3 regions of the Bradyrhizobium sp. JR3.5 genome follow, and region 3 is predicted to be linked to each of the others. Evidence: predicted binding sites of a transcription regulator. Region 3 holds the regulator's gene; each other region holds the start of a gene.
The links. Region 3 encodes LexA, which represses DNA repair genes until DNA is damaged. Its sites were predicted from a motif close to TGTTCNNNNTGTGTTCNG; they were not measured.

Region 1 (3,533 bases), on a different contig from region 3:
GGCGCCGACCGAAGACCTGCGTGAACAGCGGCACGTGCAGCGCGTCGACCAGTGGTGCCCAGAGGAATTTCAGCGTGTAGGGCGTGCCGATCAGCGCGAGCAGCCCGATGGTGCCGAGATCGACCCCGGCTTCCTTCATCCAAACCTGCAGCGTCGAGCCCGATAGTGCCAGCGGCAGGCCGGAGGAGAAGCCGAGCAGCAACACGATCAGCACCCGCGGCTGCAAATACACCGCGAAACTGTCGCGCCAGGAGGTTGGCACCGGCTTTGCAATCGTGTCTGACGTCGCCTCGGGTGCTGTCATGGGCCGTTGGTAGCAGATTCGAGCCGCGAAAAGGGTGTCGTCGCCCGGCTTGACCGGGCGATCCAGTATCCCAGAGACCTATCCGCCACCTGCGGCAATTTCCGGGTAGAGATCGTTCCAGTCCAGATTATCCTTCTCGATCAGCGAGATTTTCCATGCGCGCGGCCATTTCTTCAGCCGCTTCTCGCGCCGGATTGCCTGCTCGATATCTTCGAAGTCTCGAAATAGACCAGCCGATTGACGTCGTACTGTTTCGTGAAGCCGTCGGCGATCTTCAGCTTGTGCTCACCGACGCGACGAATGAGGTCATTTGTCACACCGATGTAGAGTGTGCCGCCAATGTGGCTCGCGAGGATGTAGACGCTGCGTGTCCCCATCTGCCACCTCTGGGATACTGGGTCGCCCGGTCAAGCCGGGCGATGACACGGAGTTTGTCGCGAAGCTAGTGCTTACTCCCCGGCCTGCAGCTTGCGCGGGGCTGGGAACAGGTCGGTGGCGGCGGGTTTGACGAAGCGGGGGACTTCGATCGGGGTCTCGGACTTGCTGAAGTCGAGTTCCTCGATGCGGCCGGCGCGCTTCTCGATCTTGTCGGCGGAGATCAGGATCTGCCTGACGTCCTCGTTCACTTGGCCGAAGTGATTTTGCAGCTTGAGCACGCGGTCGCGCAGGCGGCCGAGGTCGTCGCCGAGATGCATCACCTCGTTGCGGATCTGGTCGGCGGCGTCGCGGATGCGGGCGTCCTTCAGGATCTGCTGCATCACCTGGATCGCCAGCATCAAGAGCGAGGGCGACACCAGCACGACGCGGGCGCGATAGGCCTTCTGGACCACGTCGTCGAAGCCGTCATGGATTTCGGCATAGACCGATTCCGACGGCACGAACATCAGCGCGGTGTCCTGGGTCTCGCCCGGGATCAGGTATTTCTCCGCGATGTCGCTGACATGCTTGAGCACGTCGGCGCGCAGCCGCTGGCTGGCAAATTTGCGTTCCTCGTCGCTGCGCGCATCGTGCAGCGCGGTCATGGCCTCCAGCGGGAACTTCGCGTCGATGCAGAGTGGGCGCTGGTCGGGCAGGAACACGACGCAGTCCGGCCGCTTGCCCGTGGTCAGCGTGTACTGGAACTCGTACGAGCCCTTCGGCATGCCGTCCTGGACGATCGCCTCCATCCGCGCCTGGCCGAACGCGCCGCGCGACTGCTTGTTGGCGAGCACGTCGCGCAGCGTCGTCACCTGGGTGGTGAGCTCGTTGAGGTTCTTGTGCGCGTGATCGATGATGCCGAGCCGCTCGTGCAGCACGCGCAGCGAATCCATCGTGTTGCGCGTCGATTGTTCCATCGACTGGCCGACCCGGTGGGTCACCGAATCCAGCCGCTCGTTGACGGCGCGGGCCATCTCGGCCTGGCGGCCGGCCAGCGTCTGCGCCATGGCGTCGACCCGCCCGGAGGATTCGCTCTGGGCCCGCAGCATGTCGGCAAGCCGCTCCTCCAGCTCGTCGGCGCGAATGGCCTGGGCCATCGCGAGTTCCGCGCCGCGCCGGCTGGCGCGCGCGATCACCACCGCGATCGCGAACAGCAGGATCAGCGCCAGCGCACCAAGGCCGATCAACGCGTCGGAGACACGGACCGGCAGGTCGCCAATCGTGAGGAGAATCTCGTTCATGCCATCAGTTGTAGCCGATTCGGCGTCGCCATCGAACGAAAAGGGAACATTTATGGTAAACACTCCCTTAAATTTCCTGGTTAACGTTGCGTGAAGAAACGTGGTTAAGGCTGTCTTAACCGGTTCCTGAGCGCATTGACCCCATGAAGTCAGCAGCTTAAATCGCCGCCATGGCATTACGAGAAATCATCATCCTGCCGGACAAGCAGTTGCGTCTGGTGTCGAAACCGATCGAGAAGGTGACGCCGGAGATCCGCAAGCTCGCCGACGACATGCTCGAGACCATGTATGACGCGCCGGGCATTGGGCTGGCGGCGATCCAGGTCGCGCAACCGCTGCGGCTGATCACCATGGACCTCGCCAAGCGCGACGAGAATGGCGAGACCACGCCGCAGCCGCGGGTGTTCATCAACCCGGAGATCATCTCGCATTCGGAAGAGCTGTCGGTCTACGAAGAGGGCTGCCTGTCGATCCCCGAATATTACGAGGAGGTCGAGCGCCCGGCGCGGGTCCGCCTGCGCTTCACCGACCTCGACGGCAAGCTGCACGAGGAGGATGCGGATGGGCTCTATGCCACCTGCATCCAGCACGAGATCGACCACCTCAACGGCGTGCTGTTCGTGGACTATCTGTCGAAGCTGAAGCGCGACCGCGTTTTCAAGAAATTCGAGAAGGCCGCCAAGCGCGCGGCGGAGTAGGCGTTGCCGGCTCCTCAGACGCGTCATGGCCGGGCTTGACCCGGCCATCCACGTCTTGCTTCGCTGATACGAAAGACGTGGATGCCCGGGGCTTCTGATGCGAAGACGCGCTTCGCGCTTGAGCCCGTGCATAACGGAGCACTCCAAATGCCATCGAGCCCTGTCTGATGCCTCTCCGTCTGATCTTCATGGGTACGCCCGATTTCGCGGTTCCGACGCTGCTGGAACTGGTGGCCCATGGCCACGAGGTCGTGGCCGTGTACACCCGCGCGCCGAAGCCCGGCGGGCGGCGCGGCTTGCAGTTGCAGCCGACGCCGGTCGAGCAGGAGGCGCGCCGCCTCGGCATTCCCGTGCTGACGCCGAAGACCCTCAAGACGGACGAAGCGCTCGAGGAGTTTCGCGCGTTTGACGCAGATGCCGCTGTCGTGGTCGCCTACGGCATGATCCTGCCGCAGGCCATCCTCGATGCGCCGAAGCTCGGCTGCTTCAACCTGCATGCCTCGCTGCTGCCGCGCTGGCGCGGCGCCGCGCCGATCAACCGCGCCATCATGGCCGGCGACGCCGAAAGCGGCGTGATGGTGATGAAGATGGATGTCGGCCTCGACACCGGCGACGTCGCGATGGCCGAGCGGCTGCCGATCTCGGACAGTATGACGGCATCCGACCTGCACGGGACGCGCTGGCGCCGCTCGGCGCCGATTTGATGGTGCGCGCGATGGGCGCGCTGCAGCGTGGCGGGTTGCAGCTGACGAAGCAGAGCGCGGACGGCGTCACCTACGCCGCCAAGATCGAGAAGGCCGAGGCGCGGATCGACTGGAAGCAGCCGGCGCATGCGGTGCTGCGGCACATTCACGGGCTTTCGCCGTTCCCCGG
Region 2 (3,533 bases), on a different contig from region 3:
GCGTTGATCGCAGCCGTTGATGCAAGCAAGCTGCGCTTGCTCCGCGACGAAGCCATTCCCACCAAGCAATCCCCACACTTCCCCAGGCTGATCTTGATCGAGCCGCGCGCTCGTCATTGAGTGGGCTCGATTGGGGCGGACTTCTATCGGCGGGATGAGCGAGACTCCACACGCGCAAAATAGAATCCATTGAAGCGCGCGATGCACGACACTGGAACGATTCAAGATGCGCAACACTGGAGCGATTCAAAAAGACATGTTGTCGCAGCAAATTTTTCAGCGCGAGGAATTCGCTGCACGTCCTCGCTCTCTCAGAGAGTCTCGCGTGCGAGGCACGCAGCGATCATTCAATGATGTTGATGTCGCCCTGCAATGCCGTCGTGTATTGCGCGTGGCCGCGACCAACACCGGACATCATGTTCGACATCCAATCTATTGAAGGTGAGAGGCCGGCGTGCGCCGAGACGGCGCTTGGCGTCAACCGTCGGCGACAGTGGTAAAGCGAATACGCTGGCATGACGGAGTTGGCGCACGCGGCCCAACGACATCATTGCAAGACAGGTCGCACGAACGCACGCGCAATGACGGGCAGCGCAAAGCCGCTTGGCAGTCTTGGCGCGGGCTCGCTGCAATGATGGTGGTGCAAAACGTCACGCCCTCTCAACATGAGAGAGGGCGTGCTCTGGGCGCGCGGCGGCAAGCGAAGGCGCTGCGCCTATTTCTGCTTGGGCAGGAGGCCCTTCAGCTTTTCCATATCCTTGACGTTCATCTTCATGCCACCGGGCATGATGATGTCACCGGGCTTCTGGTCGCTCTTGCAGGCGCCGAGCCATTTCGCCTCGATGGTCATCGTGGTGTCGCGGGAGCCGGCCGCGCCGCCTTCCGCGTGCGAGGTGCTCTTGACCGTGTAGGCGGAATTGAAATCGCCGACGATCTCGGCATGGCTCTTCATCGACATGCCGGCGACGCTGCACACGCTGTCGCTGACATAGCCGGTCGCGGTCTTCTGGATGTCCTGCTTGGAGCAGACTTCCTTGGCCATCGGCGAGGCCGCCGCGCTCATCTCCTTGTCGGTGGTCTCGTCGGTGCAGTGCTGCATGGTGATTTCCGGCATCGGCCCGCCGGTGCGCACCATTTTCATCTCCCACAGACCGGCCTTGCGGATCGGCAGGTCGACGGCGCTCGCGGCACCAGTGGACAGGACAAGGCAAACAGCAGAACCAAGCAAGGCAAGCTGTCGGGTCATGCGGTGAGCTCCCGGCTGAACGATCGAAGGATCTGGAGTGCGCTCAGTAGAGCGTGCGCACCGGCCTCTGGGCCGAACCGTAGGGCACCCAGCGGCAGGCGAACGAGATGTAGCCACCCGGGTAGCGCTGCATCGCAAGGAACTTGACCACCTTGCCGTAGGAAGCGCAGTGATCGACGGCGAGCTGCCGCGCGTCGGTCTGGGCCGCCAGCGTATAGGCGATGATACCGCCGGTATCATTGCCCTTGAACGGCGGCACCGGCTGCATCCAGTCGGCTCGCGCCGGACCAACGGCCAGCATCCCGCAAACGGCAACCAGGCACGCGGCCAATTTCCTTCGCATCGCAGACTCCATTTCGCTTGTGACCAACATAGAGTGCGCCGGCGACCATGGAAAGAACGAGCCGGCTGCTTGAGGTGGACTTCTCCGCAGGTGTTGCCGCGCTGCACTTGACCTTGCCGGGGCTTCACGGCACCGTCCGCCGCATCTGATCATCGGGTGGATTCCCATGTGCAACCTGTTCAACTCCCCCAATAAACTCAGCCACACGCTTGGCCTCGGCGCCGCGCTCGTGGTCGGCCTTCTGGCGTTCGGGGGCACGGCTCAGGCCGCCAATCCGTTCGAATTGAATTTCTGGCTGTCCGGACCGCGCTATGACGGCAATGTGGCCCCCTGCGAGAGGGCCCTGGCGACCATCAGCGATCAATTCCATGAGAAAGAAGCCACCTTCTGGAATTCGCCGCTCGTGATCACCGGCTTCAGCCGGATCCACGAAACCGCGTTCCGCCCCTGGCAGTCCGACAACATTCCGCGCCGCTATTGCTCGGGAGACGCGGTGTTGAGCGACGGCAAAGTGCGCAAGGTGCACTATTCGATCATCGAGGATGGCGGCTTTGCCGGCACCAACCAGGGCGTCGATTGGTGCGTCGCCGGGCTGGACCGCAACTGGGCCTATAACCCGTCCTGCAAGGCCGCCCGGCCCTGATCTCCGACCAGATTGCTGAAGCAGAAGCCGCCGCCGTCCAGACGGCGGCTTTTTGTTCTTGAAATGTTCTAGTGGCCTGCTAGGCTCTGAATGGTCGCGTGAGGGGAGCGTTTGATGCTTCGGTTGGTCGCAATTTCCCGATTTCTGATTTCAATTGCCTTTGTTCTGTGTGGTGCGATGGGGGCCTCGGCCCAGGATCGCCGGCAGAATGCGCCCGGCGAGTTCGATTTCTATGTGCTGTCGCTGTCGTGGTCGCCCTCGTTCTGCGAGGCGGCGAGCGAGCGCGGCAACAACGGCCGCGGTACGCAGGCGCAGTGCGGCGGACGGCCGTACTCGTTCGTGGTGCACGGGCTGTGGCCTCAGTATGAGCGGGGCTTTCCGGAATACTGCCAGCGGCCCTCGCCCCGCCTCGCCCGCAACATCATGACCTCGATGCTCGACCTGATGCCGGCGCCCGGGCTGATCTACAACGAGTGGGACAAGCACGGCACCTGCTCCGGCCTCGGCGAACGGGCCTATTTCGAAGCCATCCGCAAGGCCCGCGCCGCGGTGAAGATCCCCGAGGAATTCCTGCAATTGACGGAGCCGAAGACGATCGCGCCCGACGAGCTGGAGACGGCGTTCATCAAGGCCAATCCGGGGCTCAGCAACTCCGCGATCTCGGTGACCTGCGACAGCAAGCGGCTCAGCGAGGTGCGGATCTGCCTCAGCAAGGATCTGCAATTCCGTTCCTGCGAGGAAATTGATCGCCGCGCCTGCCGCCGCGATGAGGTGCTGATGCCGCCGGTTCGCGGCGGCTGAAGTCTCGTCAGCGTCAGGGCCGGGCAAACGCGTTGTCGCGCCGAGTGTCCCGGCCATGGACGCCATCACGAAACCAGCGAGATAAGGCATAGATGCCCGGGACAGGCCGGGCATGACGCAGTACAACATGCGCACCCTCTGGAGCGCAGCGTCATCGCATGAACTATCGTCACGCCTTTCATGCCGGCAGCTTTGCCGACGTCATCAAGCACATCGTGCTGGTGCGCATGCTCACCTACCTGCAGGAGAAGCAGGCGCCGTTCCGCGTCATCGACACCCATGCCGGCGCTGGCCTCTATGATTTGACGTCGAGCGAAGCGCAGCGCGGCGGCGAATGGCTGACCGGCATCGCGCGGCTGATGCAGGCACGACTGTCCGACAAGGCGATGCCGCTGATCGCGCCCTATCTCGACATCGTCAGGGCATTCAATCCGAGAGGCGAGTTGAAAGCCTATCCCGGCTCGCCGTTGATCGCGCGGGCGCTGCTGCGTCCGCAAGAC
Region 3 (3,533 bases):
GACCACGCCCTACGCCGCGTTCCATTTCCACCGCGTGACGCCCTACGGGCTGCTGGCGAACCTTGCGGCGATGCCGGTGGTGTCGGCGGTCGTGATGCCGGCCGGCCTGCTCGGGCTCGTCGCCATGCCGTTCGGCTTCGACGGGGTGTTCTGGGCGATCATGGGTTTCGGCATCGACTGGATGATCCTGGTGACGCAATGGGTCGCGGCGCTTCCGGGCGCAGTCGGCCGGATGGCGGCGTTCGGGGTCGGACCGATGATCGTGGCAAGCGCCGGCCTCGTTCTTCTCGGGCTGTTGCACACGCCGCTGCGCTGGTCGGGTGCCGTGCTGCTGGTGGTCGCCTCGGTCTGGGCTGTGCGGGTGCCGCAGCCGGACGTGCTGGTCTCCGCCGACGGCCGCAACGTCGCGGTGCGCGGCGGCGACGGCCGGCTGCATGTGATGCACAGCGCGAAGGACGCCTTCCTCGTCAAGGAGTGGCTGGCGGCGGATGCTGACGCGCGGACTGCCACGGATTCCTCGCTCGGCGAGGGCGTCTCCTGCGATCCGAGCGGCTGCGTGACGCAAGGGCCGGGCGGCGCCTTCGTCGCGCTGGCGAGCCGGCCCGAGGCGCTGGCCGACGACTGCGACCGTGCAGCGCTGATCGTGACCGCGCGGCCGGCACCGCGGGACTGCGCGGCCTCGGTGATCGATGCCGAGCGGCTGCGGCGCCACGGCGCGCTGGTGCTGCGGCGCATCAGCGACGGCTACGCCATCGATGCGGTCAAGCCCGGAGGGATCGACCGGCCATGGTCGCCAGCGGTTCCCGGCGATGGCGAGAGCGAGACCACGCTGCGCGCACCCGCCAGCGCGCCCCGGCCCGCCGTCGATGCGACGCCGGCCGAGACCGATTTGCAGGGCGAGGATTAGCCGTTGTCGGGTAAGGGGCCGGTCGGCAGCTCGAACAGGCCGAGATGGTATTCGTCGGAGTCGGGGCCCGCGTCGGGCTTCTTGACGAGGGTGAAGGAAGCCTCGGGGAATTGCTCCCAGACCTTCAGGTCGTCAGCCGTCACCGTCAGCCAGCCGAACCGGAACATGTAGCGACCCGGCTCCGTGACGCGTCCAGCCTTTTGCCATGTGACCTTGTCGACCACCACGCACGTCCTCCGTGCCCGATGATGCGCCAAGGCGCGCGCCGACGCAATTCTCCAGCTGCGCCCCGGAACCCGGCGTCCGGGGTCGCTCGAAATCGCTTAGGTCATCCGCCGCTGAACAGCTCATTCCGCGGCGACGATGCGCTCAACCCAAAAACAGCGACGCAAATGCGGAGGGCCGTCGCTCCACAACCTTCGGCTTCTGCTCGACCGGCGGATGCAGTGCCGGCAATTGCAGCACGCTGACGCGTTGTCCCTCGACGAGCTGGGTCACCAGCACATGGCTGCCGTCGGGGAATTCGACCGCGTCATGATGGCGATCGGGAACGTCGGGCTCGACTTCATTGAACACGCGCCGACGCGGAAGTTCATCGTCTTGGTCCAGATCCAGCGGCTGTCGTAGCGAACGTTCTCGGCGAAAGCGAGCTCGGTGCCCGGCAGCATGCAGACCGCGACAGTGGGATCGGTCTCCGAAGCAAAGCCGCGGGTCGACGTGCCGCGGAAAGTCGTGGTGATCAGCGTCTCTCCAACAATGGCGGGGCGCGACGCCACGGCGTGCAGACTATAGTCACACATCGGATGGCTCCTCAAATCGAGGTAGCGACCCGTGCCTCTCCTTGAGGCATAGGGCCTCTACCAGAGTGGACGATAGCGAACGAGTGTCTCCTCGCTTCTGGGCGATTGTACGACTGGTCGCCCAACGCTCCCGATCACAAACACGCGACGCTGCGTGAGAGGTATCGGAGCGCATCGGGCAAACAGCACGTTACGCTATCATTCAAGGAACGATCCGATGTGTCGCTCGTTCCCGGCCGCCGCAAGTATTTGAAATTCAGTATTTGCGATAGAGGCCGATCAGCTTGCCCTGGATGCGCACCCGGTTCGGCGGCAGGATGCGCACTTCATAGGCGGTGTTGGCCGGCTCCAGAGCGATTGATGCGCCGCGGCGGCGGAAGCGCTTCAGGGTGGCTTCCTCCTCGTCGATCAGCGCCACCACGATGTCGCCGGTGTTGGCGACGTCGTTGCGCTGGATCAGCGCCATGTCGCCGTCGAGGATGCCGGCATCGACCATCGAGTCGCCGCGCACTTCCAGCGCATAGTGCTCGCCGGAGCCGAGCATGTCGGGCGGTACGCTGATGGTGTGGCTGCGGGTCTGCAGCGCCTCGATCGGCGTACCGGCGGCGATCCGGCCCATCACGGGGACCGCGACCGGACGGTTGCCGTCGTCCTCGGCGATCGGCGGCGTGCTGGTGCGCTTGCCGAGGGTGCCTTCGATCACGCTCGGGGTGAAGCCGCGGCGGCCGTTACCGCCGCCGGCCGAGAGCTCGGGCAGCTTGATGACCTCGATGGCGCGGGCGCGGTTGGGCAGGCGGCGGATGAAGCCGCGCTCTTCCAGCGCAGTGATCAGGCGGTGGATTCCGGATTTCGAGCGCAGGTCGAGCGCATCCTTCATCTCGTCGAACGAGGGCGGTACGCCGGCCTCTTTCAGACGTTCATTGATGAAACGCAGAAGTTCGTACTGTTTGCGCGTGAGCATCTCGAGTATTCCCCCGGTTGGTAGCGTCGTTCGATTCCGAGACTTTTCAGGCGGGGCCAGTCCTCAGGAGCACGGTGCTCATCACAAGCGCTCCTTCGCGGCCTCCCATTTGTACACACCAGTACTCGAAACAAATCATGAACGGACACTATATGTTCGATATGTGTTCCGCAACCACTTAATTTCCGGTGAACACATCCGGCGGGCGCTCAAGCGATGCGGTCTCCGCTGTCACTCGGGCAGCATCAGGATCTCGCATTCGCTGCTTTTGACGGCGGCAGGCGCAAACGGCGGACGCACGAGAAGTGCCCGTGCCGCAGCGAGATTCCCGAGCAGCGACGAGTCCTGCTGCGTGACAGGCGTTGCGATCAGCATGCCGTCCTCGCGCTCCTCGAGGCGTGCGCGCAGATAGTCCTCGCGCTGGTCGTTGGCGGCGAGGTCGCGGCCGAGCACTGCGCTCGCGCGGCGGTGATGAATCGCTTTTCGGCCGCTCAGTGCCCGAATCAACGGCACCAGAAACAGGAAGGCGCAGACATAGGAGGACACCGGATTGCCGGGCAGGCCGATCACCCGCATCGCGCCGAGCCGGCCATGCATCATCGGCTTGCCGGGCCGCATCGCGATCCGCCAGAACGCCATCTCGACGCCCTCGGCCTCCAGCGACTGCTTGACCAGGTCGTGGTCGCCAACCGAGGCGCCGCCGGTCGTGATCAGGATGTCGGCACCGGTCTCGCGCGCCCGGCGGATACCGGCGGTGGTGGCCTCCACCGTGTCGGCGGCAACCCCGAGATCGACGGTCTCGGCGCCTTCGGCGCGCGCCAGCGCCCGCAGCGCATAGCCGTTGGAATAGACGATCTGGCCGGGG

Region 1: a site for LexA is predicted at 1,994-2,011, ahead of ACVWW1_RS33690 (DNA recombination protein RmuC). Genes of this name have one in related genera too.
Region 2: a site for LexA is predicted at 2,286-2,303, ahead of ACVWW1_RS23775 (ribonuclease T2 family protein). Genes of this name have one in related genera too.

The regions. Positions count from the first base shown of each region.
Region 1 is NZ_JBSRYV010000002.1:3,519,581-3,523,113, forward strand. Features, by position in the region: gene ACVWW1_RS33680 (AmpG family muropeptide MFS transporter) at 1-304, opposite strand, end outside; partial or broken gene ACVWW1_RS33685 (GIY-YIG nuclease family protein) at 383-681, opposite strand; gene ACVWW1_RS33690 (DNA recombination protein RmuC) at 754-1,962, opposite strand; gene def (peptide deformylase) at 2,133-2,660, shown strand; partial or broken gene fmt (methionyl-tRNA formyltransferase) at 2,828-3,533, shown strand, end outside.
Region 2 is NZ_JBSRYV010000002.1:1,462,892-1,466,424, forward strand. Features, by position in the region: gene ACVWW1_RS23760 (DUF3617 domain-containing protein) at 716-1,246, opposite strand; gene ACVWW1_RS23765 (hypothetical protein) at 1,290-1,589, opposite strand; gene ACVWW1_RS23770 (hypothetical protein) at 1,756-2,232, shown strand; gene ACVWW1_RS23775 (ribonuclease T2 family protein) at 2,410-3,033, shown strand; gene ACVWW1_RS23780 (23S rRNA (adenine(2030)-N(6))-methyltransferase RlmJ) at 3,192-3,533, shown strand, end outside.
Region 3 is NZ_JBSRYV010000001.1:1,854,350-1,857,882, forward strand. Features, by position in the region: gene ACVWW1_RS09350 (ComEC/Rec2 family competence protein) at 1-907, shown strand, start outside; gene ACVWW1_RS09355 (hypothetical protein) at 904-1,131, opposite strand; partial or broken gene ACVWW1_RS09360 (hypothetical protein) at 1,277-1,707, opposite strand; gene lexA (transcriptional repressor LexA) at 1,964-2,668, opposite strand; gene ACVWW1_RS09370 (molybdopterin molybdotransferase MoeA) at 2,900-3,533, opposite strand, start outside.